DNA from 4 places in the Paenibacillus sp. TSA_86.1 genome. Region 2 is predicted to be linked to each of the others. Evidence: riboswitches for the same ligand, from Rfam matches in the RefSeq annotation. Region 2 holds a riboswitch; each other region holds the start of a gene.
The links. A riboswitch is a leader RNA that binds a small molecule or an ion and turns the genes downstream of it on or off. The one in region 2 is predicted to bind thiamine pyrophosphate.

Region 1 (3,156 bases), on a different contig from region 2:
CAGCATATCTGCAATCCAGCGACCTGTTATCGCACTAAGTAATATTCCATTGCGAAAATGACCATAGGCCGCGTACAAACCAGTAATTTGTCCACATCTTCCTATATATGGAATTCCATCCGGAGTAGATGGTCTTACACCTGCCCATGCCCGCAAAAAGTCTGCCTCCTTGATTCCCGGAACCCAATAACTTGCCGCACCAAGTAATCGTTGCACACAATTAGCAGATACGCTGTGATCTTTTCTTCCTGGCAGACTGGTCGCTCCGATCCATACTTCTCCATTGGCCTTCGGAACGATATAGACGTCTTCTGCATATACCGTTCGATCAGGTCTGTATGCTGTTTGTTCTGCAGGAAACCGAATAGCAATCATTTCACCTTTCACCGGACTTGAAGGCAAGGTCACTCCCACTTGATGCATCAGTAGATCCCCCTGCAAACCAGCAGCCACGATCACATGTTTACAAGTTATCTCTCCCTTGGCAGTTGTAATCCCTCGCACTCGATCATTGTTCACTAATAGACGAACATCTTGAACCCCTTCCCAGATCCGGGCACCCATCATTTGAGCCGACCTCGCATAGGCTCTGGTCAACGATACAGGTAAAACTTCACTCTCCAATGGTTTGTAATACGCCCCGTACGTTTCCCGATTCAACCATGCCACTTCCCGTTGCACCTTACTCCGATCCCACCAATGCTGCCCCGAATCCGAAGAGGCATTTCGTTTATCCTTGTATTGACTTAAATCACTATATGATCGAAATGGGGTGATGAACCCGCTGCGCCTCAAGCCAACATCCATATCTGTAAGAGCGGATATTTGATCTTTTTGCTTATGCAACAATTCTCTGCTGTCATATGCCGCCTGTGCTAGAATTGGATGTGCAAAATCTTCACTATCTGCTGCGAGCATGCCGGCAGCTGCGGAGGAAGTTCCACCGGCAATCTCTGATTGCTCAACAAGAAGCACCTCCTGCCCTCTGGATGCCAATTCAAAAGCAATTGCACAGCCTACTATTCCACCACCTACAACAATTGTTTCTGCATGAAAAACTCCCCGTAATTCAGTTGGAGTATCGGATGTGGACATCATCATTAACCGATGTTGATCACACGAGGGTGCGGTAACACCTTCGGGTTGGCCCATTCCTCTCTGTTCCATTCTCTCATCCCCTTGATTGAGCATTGAGCAGCATTCACTTTCACGTTTCCACAGACTGTTTTAAAAGAGCTGCTGCATGAGCAGGATTTTCATGTTGAAGTACACCTGAGATCACAGCGGCTCCCCTGGCTCCCGCAGACCTGACAGCTCGAATGTTATCCGGCTGAATGCCCCCGATTGCCATAACAGGTACAATCACACCCGAGCATACTTCCGCCAATGCTTCTAATCCTCTTGGAGTTATATCCGGTTTGCTTGCACTTGCATATACATGCCCGAAAAAAAGGTAATCTGCGCCATACTCTTCTGCAATTTTCGCCTCATGAATTGAATGTACAGATACCCCCAGACGGGGCTGTAGATCATGCCTGTTTCCGGGTTCCAACGTCATTTTCGCCTTGTGTAACATGTCTTGGCTCCAATGCACCCCTTGATAACAAGCATCCTCAGCCGTAAACCGGTTCGCACCGTTGATTACAATCCGAGAAACTGGGACACCAGACTCGACCATCAATCTGGCCCAGTTTAACTTCTCGTGTAACGGAAGCTGCTGTTCCCGGATATGAATATAATCCGCCCAAGGCCAAATTTCTTTAGCTGCCTTCAGCGTGGCTTCTTGATCCCCTCTATTGCTGGATATTACATGCAGCTCAAAAAGAGAGTTGTTTCTTAATTGTTCATCCGATACTTTTGACTTGTCCTCAAACATCATGATAGACAACCTCGTTCTCCCTCCTTTCAACACCAAGCTTCGAATGACGTAACATACAAACGCAACAAATATAGAATCCAAAAAAGCCACTCCCGTAGGGGAGTGGCTGCGTATAAACTAAGATTCAGTTCAATAACAAACATTCGACAATACCTGATAAACAGTGTAATAGGTAACCCTATAACTGTCTGTTCGAGTATTGAAATGCATGCATCACGATGTAGTAAAGATCCCGTTTTCCATTGAAGAATCATATACTATCGTTTTCGCTGAAACGCGCCACTTCCCTACGCTGGTATGATCCAGATCAGGTGCGAAGGGTCCGGAATCGCATTCTTCCATCTCAGCCGCATCGTGCGGCCCCCCTAGTGTTCATATGAAGTTGTAGCCTATATTACCACAACCGGTTTTTTTTGTCATTGTGCTTTTTCAGACCACTCTTCTACATTCCACGTTTTGGTGACCCAGCCTTCATAAAAATCCGGTTCGTGAGATACAAGCAAAACGGTTCCCTTGTATTCCTGCAACGCACGCTGCAGTTCAGCCTTCGCCGTTACATCCAGATGGTTCGTCGGCTCGTCAAACAAAACCCAGTTGCTCTCACGCATCAGCAGTTTACACAATCTAACTTTAGCCTGCTCTCCTCCGCTCAGCATGTTAAGCGGACGAGTGATATGTTCATTTTTGAGACCGCAACGCGCAAGATGACCTCGCACTTCATTCTGTGTCAGGTGAGAAAATTCATTCCACACGTCGTCGATCGGTGTAATATTTCCAGCGCGCACTTCCTGTTCGAAGTAAGCTGTCTCCAAATAATCTCCAAGGAATGTTTTACCGCTGATTGGCGCAACTTTACCCAGAATTGTTTTGAGAAGTGTTGATTTGCCTACACCGTTACATCCCACAATGGCAATCTTTTCTCCACGTTCAATCGTCATTGTCATCTTGGGTAATAGCGGATACGTATAACCGATTTCAAAGTCGATACCTTCAAAAACAGTTTTGCTACTCGCACGAGCATCCTTGAACTTAAATGTTGGTTTCGCAGCTTCGTCTGGACGATCAATACGCTCAATTTTGCCGAGTTGTTTTTCACGGCTTTTCGCCCGGCCTGATGTTGAAGCCCGAGCCTTGTTGCGCTGAATAAAATCTTCTTGCTTTTTGATGAATTCCTGCTGCTTTTCATAGGCATCGATGTGCTGTGCTTTCTGCATACCCGCCATCTCCAGGAATTTATCATAGTTGGCAGCGTACCGCGTCAATTTGGCAAACTCCAA
Region 2 (3,156 bases):
GAAAATCCGGTAATAAAGGCGACCGCTCCGCTTCTTTAGAGGGGTTCTGCACTCTCCGTTCTTGTGTACAAAAAATTAACTTATCCATTGAATTGTGGGAAGAAAATTCAGGAGAAAGCGTGCTTCTGGGGTAGCTTTCCTTAGAAAACCTACTAAGCGATCGCTTCGCTTCTTCAAGTTTTTCCTGTCCTCTTCGTTCAAAATGTGTAAACATCAAGGTTCATTTTTACATGTAGAGTAATAAGACTTGTTACTGTGGTAAAAATTCGTTCGTGTAGGCTTTTGTTACATCGATCTCTTTATCCAGCAGTTTCTTGCTGAACATCCAGTCGGTGTAGTTTTTCCACACGTCTTGCTTTTGTTCGCCCCAGCGTGGTGCATCATCTTGGTATTTCGGGCTGAGCCATTTTTGACTTGCCAGTACTAATTCTTTGTCCAGATCAGGAACAGCTTTGATTAAAATGTTTGCTGCCTCTTCAGGGTGGTCAATTGCATATTGGTACCCTTCAGAAGTGGCCTTTAGGAAAGCTTTCACCAGTTCAGGGTCTTTCTGAATCGTCTGTTCATTGGTCACGAGGACGGGGGTGTAGTAGTCCAGTGCTTTGGCATAATCCTTCACATACAACATATCAATCGGTTCACCGCGTAATTCAGCCTCGATTCCCGTCCATGCGTAGAAAATCCACGCAAAGTCGATGTCCCGTTTCACGGCTGTGAAGAAGTCGGCATCGCCCATGTTAATGTTTTTGACTTTGGATACGTCAGCACCTTCGCCCTCCATAATGGATTGCATCACCGCTTCTTCTACCGGGGAACCCCAACCGCCATACGTCTTACCTTCAAAATCTTTAGGCGATTTGATCTTGCGATCCACCGGCGCTGCAAAACCGGACGTATTATGCTGGATAACTGCGGCAATCGACACAAGTGGAACGTCCTGCGTACGCGCCTGAGTGACACTTTCCTGATAACTGACGCCAAACGGTACCTCACCTGAGGCGACCATCGTATCTGCTCCGCCAGCACCTGGCTGTACAATCTCGACGTTGAGACCCGCCGCTTTATAAAAACCCTGATCCACTGCTGCATACAGACCGGTATGATTCGTATTTGGAGTCCAGTCGAGCACAACCTTCACATCTTTCAATGCAGTGCTGCTGTCCTCGTTCGTTTTCTCCGATCCAGCTGCGTTTTTCTGTTCAGCTGGATCCGCTTGTTTGCCACCACAAGCAGCTACAGTCACCAGCAACACACACATGAGTAACATTCCTATCGTTTTACGCCATTTCATCGTGTCTCTCTCCTTCGGTATATCCGGCCAGATGGCACGGGGTACTCCTTGGCTTCATATCCAATCCCTTTGCATAAATCGACGAATTTATACTCGCGGGTTATCCGAATAACGTCATTTTTCTGTTTCTGCTTGTCAAAAGAAAACAAAAAAAGCGCCCCGTAATCCGGGACGCGTGCAGGCGTGAGAGAAGGGCGTTCAGCTTATGGCTGTGCCGTTGCAATATACTCCGATTCCTACGCTGGCATGATCCAGATCAGGTCTAAGGGTTAGTATCTTGGTGGGATACACTCTCAGCCGGCCAATTCCGACTCCCCTGGGAAACTATGAAGTTACGGGCATTACTAGGTGTAATTATAGGCCAGGGACATGAATGTGTCTAGGGCGTGTCCTGGAACCCACTGCAGTGCATTTTTTACAACCTTTTCATCCCCTGCTGAGTCATATTCCCTTGAAGTGCCCTGTCACGCCTGCGGGGGACTTCCCGGCTTGGAACAAAAATTCGGAAATATGGGCTTCCATCAACGTTTTCAGACATGTCCTGGTCAATAAAACGTTCACAGAATGTTCACTTATGTGAGGGGGATCTGAATGTCTATAATGATCCAAGTCAGAGAGAGGATGAGTATATTGTCAGTAAGCAAGAAAGAACAAGTTATGTTTGGACTTATGATGTGCACAGGAATGGTCGTAGTGATGATGACCTTCAATCTATGGCACGCAGGAATGTTAAGTCAGATGTCCGTGATGCAGATGCTGATTCAATTTGTGATCTGTTTTGTCATCGCATTTTTGGTGGAGTCGTTCATCGTAGGACCCGTAGCGAGAAAAATTGCGTTTTCCATCCCGTTTGCAAGAGCCAGTAAAATCAAAGGTGTAGTCACCATGTCGTTTCTTATGGTCATCGGAATGGTATTGGTCATGTCGCTATACGGCATGATTACGGCCTATTTGGCAGGTCGGTTAGATGGGGTGTCCGTGTCTAGCACGTATCTTCATACGATTGCACGTAACTTTAGTCTGCCATTGCCATATCAATTAATCGTACTCGGGCCGCTAGTGCGTTATGTATTTGGCAAGTTGTTTAGAGGACAAGCGGCGGTAGCATCCGTTTAACGAATTGTATGTCTGTTGTGAAAAAGTATTTCCTGGGCAATGGGTAATTTTGATCCCTTAAGAAGTTCTAGCGTAAGCTACCCAATATAAAATACCAATAATAACAACAGCGATAATGATGGTTGTCAGGATACCGCTTTTGAATGAGCTTCGCTGAGCTTGACGCGCATGTTCATTTGCTCTTTGTTTGGCGGCTTCGGCCTCGGATGAATTCAGGTGGTTGGGGCTCATATTCATTAGACAACATCTCCCTTCTGTAATGTGAGTTTACCATAGTATGGTCTTTTTTACAGGAAGATGCGTCTAATTGGATAGACACGATTACACGAAAAATGGTCTGAGTGAAGTCATATCTATAACGATACTCTCTTCCTGTGGAATTCTGACAGACTTTTATGTGATTCGTTGTTTTCAATAAAAATAGGTGTTTAGAACTTGCATTTCCGTTGGATTCTCGTATATACTAACTAACACAATTACACATCGGACTATGCCGTTGAAGAGAATCCAACTCGGAGGCGTTTTCGCCAGGGAGCGAAATGAAACTTTCCCAAGTTAACCGGAACCGCCCGTTATCGCGGACCAAGAGGCTGAATCAGGAGGTTGAAACCGATTCGGCAAGTTGGGTGGCACCGCGAGCAGAGCGCTCCTCGTCCCAAGGGATGAGGGCGCTCTTTGTATTTTTTTAGCCAAAGGAGACGGTGACCATGTTAGATATGAAGTGGGTTCGGGCACATGCAGAAGAGGTT
Region 3 (3,156 bases), on a different contig from region 2:
CGTCCGCATCGTCCTGGCCGACGTGCACGCCGTCGGCCTCTACCGCCACAGCCAGCTCCACATCATCGTTCACGATGAACGGTATCCCGTGCTGGCTGCACACCTCGCGAAGCCGCAGCGCAAGCGTTATGCGGGCTTCGCCTGTCAGGGCACCAGTTCCCTTCTCCCGGAACTGGAACAGCGTGATGCCGCCAGTGATCGCCTGGCGGAGCACCTCCACCGGGTCACGCGCCGTATTGACGCTGCCCATCACCAGATACAACTGCAGCGTGCGGCGCACCGCTTCCGTATCCCATCTACGCATCAGCGTTCACCTCGCTGTCTGCGCTGGTACGCAAAGTGATTCGTTGGCCCGTGCCCGGTCCCGAATCCCAGCTCATCTTCAATGGCTGCCTGAATGAATGCTCGCGCGGTCGTAACGGCAGCCAGAACAGGAGAACCCTTCGCGAGTTCAGCGGTAATCGCAGCAGAGAACGTGCAGCCGGTTCCGTGTGTATGACGTGTCATTACCCGAAGGTTCTCCAAATAATGAAAGGAATGCCCGTCATACAGGACATCGACAACCATACCGCTTCCCGTATCATGTCCGCCTTTAACCAAGGCATACGTCGTGCCCATCTGCACCAATTGCCTTGCGGCCTCCTCCCGCTCGCTCAGGTTCCGAATAGACATTCCGGTGAGCAGTTCGGCTTCCGGGATGTTAGGTGTTGTGAGTAAGGCATGGGGGAGTAGATCCTGAATGAGTGCTTGTACTGCCTCTTGCTGTAGCAGAGGCGCACCGCCTTTGGCAACCATCACGGGATCAATCACCAGATTAGACCAGCCGTATTGCTGCCATTTTGTCGCAACAAGACGAATAATCTCGGCACTATACAGCATACCTGTCTTGACTGCACGTGGCTGAAAGTCGGCTCCCGTTGAATCAAGCTGCTGGGCAATGCCGGCGTAATCAATCGGAAACACACCTTGAACCCCGGTTGTATTCTGTGCGGCAATTACTGTAATGACCGTCATTCCGTATACACCAAGTTCCTGAAAGGTTTTGAGATCTGCCTGGATTCCGGCTCCCCCGCCGTTATCAGACCCGGCAATGGTTAACGCTTGAGCAATGTTCATCGTACACCTCCACGAATCTGACGAATTTGTGCATGCTCAGATAACAGTGAAGGTGTCACCTGCGCCAGTTGATTTAACAGTTCAATCTGGAAGTTGCCTGGCCCCTGATGAGCCGTTCGTACTGCAGCCTGTTCAGCGGCTACACCGTAGTAAGATGTCGCCTCGACCACACTGTTCAGCATGTCGTGTCCCGGCTCGGCTATCGCAGCAAAGGCGCCAATGACCGAGCTGAGCAGGCAGCCTGCACCGGTAACCTGGGTGAGCAATACATGTCCGTTGTTTGTGAGGAAGGTATGATATCCGTCTGTAATAATATCGTATTGGCCTGTAATGACGACAATACAATCAAGCTGTTGCGCTGCCTGCTCCGCAATCCGTATTCGGTCTCCCTCGCCGGCTCCGGCATCCACACCTTTGATATTCCATGGTACACCAATGACATGAGCGACTTCGGCGACATTGCCTCTTAATACCGTAAGGCGAAGCTCACGAACCAGCATCTGTACCGTATCCGTGCGATATGCTGTTGCTCCTGCGCCAACAGGATCAAGCACGACAGGCACATGATGCGCATTGGCCGATTGTCCGGCCAGGCGTATAGATTGAACGACCTTCTCATCCAATGTGCCGATGTTCAGCACCACTGCTCCAGCCATGCGAGCGACGTCAGCGACTTCTTCATGGGCGTAGGCCATAAACGGAGAGGCGCCGAGGGCAAGCAGACCATTTGCCGTAAAAGGGGCAACCACAAGGTTGGTAATATTATGAACCAAAGGATTGAGTGATCGTACACGTTCAAGATAAGACATCGTCATTTCCTCCTTTTGATTTAGAACAAAATACAAAAAGCCCCGCCCATTTCCGGAGAAATGAGCAGAGCTATACGTTTGAACTGAAGTTGATCCCCATCAAGGCTAGAGATCATCCACTGCCAATAAAAGCTGCCCCACTTCCCTCCGCTGGTATAATCCAGATCAGGTTCAAAGGGTCCGAATCGTCGTATTCGTCTCAGCCGCAAGGCTCCCCCAGTGCAAATGTACAAGATATGCAGTTATGTCCTCAGCATATATCCATCTTGGCTTAATGTAAATAGGGAGGGCATTCGAGTCTTGAAATAGAGATGAAAATATACTGGACTTTGTACGGATCCTCTGATTACGATTTACCTTGGCTCCTTAACCCGATATAATGGGGATTGGCTCATATGGCCGTACTACGAATGAGGGCAGGACCGTTGTTCCTCCCGGCAGAATGGGGACCCTGAGTTGAAAACGTTCAAGAAAGTATATATTGAAATTACAAGCATCTGTAATCTGGCATGCAGCTTTTGCCCACAAACGAAGCGAGCCAAAGGATTCATCGACCCTGAAGTCTTTAATAATATATTGGATCAGATCAAACCACACACGAAACATATCTACCTGCACGTCAAAGGGGAACCGCTGCTTCATCCCAAAATTGACCTGCTGCTGGATATGGCTCATGCCAAGGGATTTAAAGTAAACATTACGACGAACGGCACGCTGCTGCCGAAGACACAGCATAAATTATTGGGTAAACCTGCACTGAGACAGATGAATTTCTCGTTGCACAGCTTTGACGGTCATGAAGGTTCTACGGATCGCGACGGATACTTACGTAACATTTTGTCTTTTGTGCGTGAAGCGGTGAAACATAATGTCATTGTCTCGTTCCGATTATGGAATCTGACACAGGATAACTTCACGAATGCTCAGATGAATCGAAATCGGGAGACGCTTGAGGTACTCGAGCGTGAATTCAATCTGGACTTTCGGATTGAGGAAAAAGTCCTTCCAGGTAGCGGTGTGAAAATTGCACCCAACGTATATCTGAATCAGGATCATGAATTCCAGTGGCCAAGTCTGGATGCACCTGAAGATGATGGCAAAGGGTTTTGCCATGCACTCCGCAGTCAAGCCGCTGTGCTGGTCGATGGAACTGTGGTTCCATGCTGTCTGGATGGAGAAGGTGTCATCAACTTGGGGAACATCCATGAGAAGTCTTTTTCCGATATTGTGG
Region 4 (3,156 bases), on a different contig from region 2:
TTACAGGGGGTTACGAAGTGCAAAATGCATATCCTGGTCCACTTTCTAGATTGCGCATTACCTTCAAAAAGGTTCTTTTTGGTTTACAGATGAGACCGTTTCTCATATAATTTATGTAACCAAGTTTCATGTGATGAAACATGAGGAGGGCACCATGCCATGGAAGACCGCAAGTTAACCGTCCGGGCTGTAGAACGGGCGCTGGATATATTATTATGTTTTACCACACGCAGTGATCTTGGACTCACCGAAATTGCCAGTCAGATCGGTTTACACAAAAGTACGGTGCATCGATTGATGGCAACACTGGAGGATCGGGGGTTCGTGATACGCGACGCAGCAACCGAGAAGTACCGGCTTGGCATTCGCATCTGGGAACTGTCTGCGCACATGTCACGTAGTGATGATCCTGCGATTTTGCTATTGCCCGCGATGGAACGGCTCCGGGATCGGTTGGGCGAGACGGTAAGTCTCTATCTCCGTGACGGCAGCGAGCGGATTCGGATTCAGGCGGTGCAGAGTGATCAGGCGATTCGCCGGGTTGCGCCAGTAGGTGTCAGACTGCCGCTTTCCGTAGGAGCTTCCAGCAAAGTGTTGATGGCCTTTGCATCTGAAGAGGATCGGGAGGAGCTGATGAACGGCTCGGAATGGCCCGTATTTATTGATCCAGCAGTATATTTGGCACAGATGGAGGACATCAGAGGAAGCGGTTATGCAACCAGTTATGAGGAACGCGAGCCGGGAGCTGCTGCGGTGTCCGTACCGATTATGGATCGCAGAGGCAATATCGCGGCAGCGCTGTCTGTGTCGGGGCCTGTCAGCAGGCTCTCGCAAGACACATTGCATGAGTACGCTCCTGTATTGAAAGAAGCGGCCGCGCAGATGGGACTTATGTTGTCGTAAGGCCAGGCTCATGCTTGAAGTTTTGCACAAAAGGAATTGATGATCTGGAATATTAAGGTTGTATTTATAACCAGATTAAGCTACTCTGTAATGGACGGCCCATCGGGGCCGGTTGAATGTCATATTTTTAAGTTGAACAGCGGCTGAATTGCCGTAATACGTTTACGTTACTGGGGGAGTCCGAATTGTCCGGACTGAGACGGAATCGCATGAGATTCCGGACCCTTTGCACCTGATCTGGATCATACCAGCGTAGGGAAGTAATCGGCCATATGACCACAAGCACCACAGACGTTAACCTGGGATAGATGCTGTTTGGCAGCAGATGGCCCTTGTTGCGTGTATGGTGATGGACATCAGTCGGTTCCTTCGGAACCGGCTTTTTTTATTTACAGTGCCTGGCAGAGATTCACTTGTTGTGTTTCACTATCGCGGTGACAGCATAACCATTGCGACATACATGCCTGGACTTCCAGGTGAAGTGATCTCGCTTCTCTCGCTGACTGTACATAAAAATTTGTCTCCTGGATCTGTTTGGCTGCGTGGGCAGGAACAATCCTGCTGTACTTCTGTGCTCTGAATGTTTCCGGGCAGGTGTGGTGGTCGTTGAAACTGACGCATTGGTGGAGACATAACGCAAGAGAAGATTACAGAGGAGGAAACAGGAGACATGAGTACACATAAGCAAACGGGGCAACAGAATGGAATCGAAGAATTGGGGAGCGAGGGTCATCCGGTGGAAAAAGAAACCGGAGCGGCTGGAAGGGTTCAACCCTTCCCGGGCAGCCGTAAAGTCTACATTCAGGGCTCACGACCGGACATCGCTGTACCGGAGCGTGAAATTGCCCTTCATGACACCAATACTCCCCAAGGGGTGGAGCATAATGAGCCGCTGCGTGTCTACGATACGAGCGGCCCGATGACCGATCCCGAATTCCAGATGGACATTCGGGCCGGTTTACCTGCGCTTCGCACGCACTGGATCATGGAGCGCGGTGACGTGGAAGCGTATGAGGGCCGGGCAATCAAGCCGGAGGATAACGGCTTGAAGCCCGGAGGCCGAAGAGCCGGGGCAGAGGAATACCCCGGCCTTCGGGGGCAGCCGCTGCGTGCACAGGCTGGACGCTGTGTCACACAGATGCACTATGCACGGCAGGGCTTGATTACGCCAGAGATGGAGTACGCCGCTATTCGTGAAGGCGTGGAGCCGGAATTCGTGCGGCAGGAGCTGGCGAGCGGCAGGGCAATTCTTCCCTCCAACATCAATCACCCGGAGAGTGAGCCGATGTTGATTGGTCGTCATTTTCACGTGAAGATCAATGCTAATATTGGCAATTCCGCTGTATCTTCCTCCATCGAAGAGGAAGTGGAGAAGATGACCTGGGCTGTGCGCTGGGGATCGGATACGGTGATGGATCTCTCGACAGGCAAGAATATTCATACGACACGGGAATGGATCATCCGTAACTCCCCTGTGCCGATTGGCACGGTGCCCCTCTATCAGGCATTAGAAAAGGTGAATGGAGAGGCTGAGGCGCTCACCTGGGAGTTGTACCGGGATACGCTGATTGAACAAGCGGAGCAGGGTGTGGATTATTTTACGATTCATGCCGGCGTATTGCTGCGATATATTCCAATGACGGCGAAACGGATGACGGGCATCGTTTCACGGGGCGGGTCGATTATGGCGGCATGGTGCCTGGCACATCATCAGGAGAACTTTTTGTACACTCATTTTGAAGAAATCTGCGAGATTATGAAAAGGTATGATGTGGCTTTCTCTCTTGGGGACGGACTGCGCCCAGGCAGCATCTACGATGCCAATGACGAGGCACAGATGGCGGAGCTGGCAACGCTCGGAGAATTAACGCAGATTGCGTGGAAGCATGATGTACAGGTGATGATTGAAGGGCCGGGGCATGTGCCGATGCACAAGATCAAAGAGAATGTGGATTTGCAGATGGAAATCTGCCAGGAAGCGCCGTTCTATACCCTTGGGCCGCTGACCACGGACATTGCACCGGGATACGATCATATTACGTCTGCGATTGGGGCGGCGATGATTGGCTGGTTTGGTACGTCCATGCTCTGTTATGTCACGCCGAAGGAGCATCTGGGGCTTCCGAACAAGGATGATGTGCGTGAAGGGGTTATCGCTTATAAAATAGCCGCTCATGCGGCTGATTTGGCCAAAGGCCACCCACGCGCCCAGCGCCGGGATGATGCGCTGTCGAAGGCACGCTTCGAATTCCG

Region 1: linked by a shared signal. The riboswitch ahead of ACUTVW_RS12565 (thiamine phosphate synthase) and the one ahead of ACUTVW_RS15860 (ABC transporter substrate-binding protein) in region 2 are both predicted to bind thiamine pyrophosphate.
Region 3: linked by a shared signal. The riboswitch ahead of thiM (hydroxyethylthiazole kinase) and the one ahead of ACUTVW_RS15860 (ABC transporter substrate-binding protein) in region 2 are both predicted to bind thiamine pyrophosphate.
Region 4: linked by a shared signal. The riboswitch ahead of thiC (phosphomethylpyrimidine synthase ThiC) and the one ahead of ACUTVW_RS15860 (ABC transporter substrate-binding protein) in region 2 are both predicted to bind thiamine pyrophosphate.

The regions. Positions count from the first base shown of each region.
Region 1 is NZ_JBQZGE010000004.1:302,713-305,868, reverse strand. Features, by position in the region: gene thiO (glycine oxidase ThiO) at 1-1,167, opposite strand, end outside; gene ACUTVW_RS12565 (thiamine phosphate synthase) at 1,208-1,879, opposite strand; TPP riboswitch at 2,147-2,256, opposite strand; gene ACUTVW_RS12560 (ABC-F family ATP-binding cassette domain-containing protein) at 2,296-3,156, opposite strand, start outside.
Region 2 is NZ_JBQZGE010000007.1:115,853-119,008, forward strand. Features, by position in the region: gene ACUTVW_RS15860 (ABC transporter substrate-binding protein) at 251-1,291, opposite strand; TPP riboswitch at 1,507-1,619, opposite strand; gene ACUTVW_RS15865 (hypothetical protein) at 1,883-2,407, shown strand; gene ACUTVW_RS15870 (hypothetical protein) at 2,465-2,644, opposite strand; gene serS (serine--tRNA ligase) at 3,115-3,156, shown strand, end outside.
Region 3 is NZ_JBQZGE010000019.1:87,556-90,711, reverse strand. Features, by position in the region: gene thiE (thiamine phosphate synthase) at 1-304, opposite strand, end outside; gene thiD (bifunctional hydroxymethylpyrimidine kinase/phosphomethylpyrimidine kinase) at 304-1,116, opposite strand; gene thiM (hydroxyethylthiazole kinase) at 1,113-1,925, opposite strand; TPP riboswitch at 2,051-2,153, opposite strand; gene ACUTVW_RS24520 (radical SAM/SPASM domain-containing protein) at 2,382-3,156, shown strand, end outside.
Region 4 is NZ_JBQZGE010000017.1:53,073-56,228, forward strand. Features, by position in the region: gene ACUTVW_RS23460 (IclR family transcriptional regulator) at 160-903, shown strand; TPP riboswitch at 1,066-1,179, shown strand; gene thiC (phosphomethylpyrimidine synthase ThiC) at 1,574-3,156, shown strand, end outside.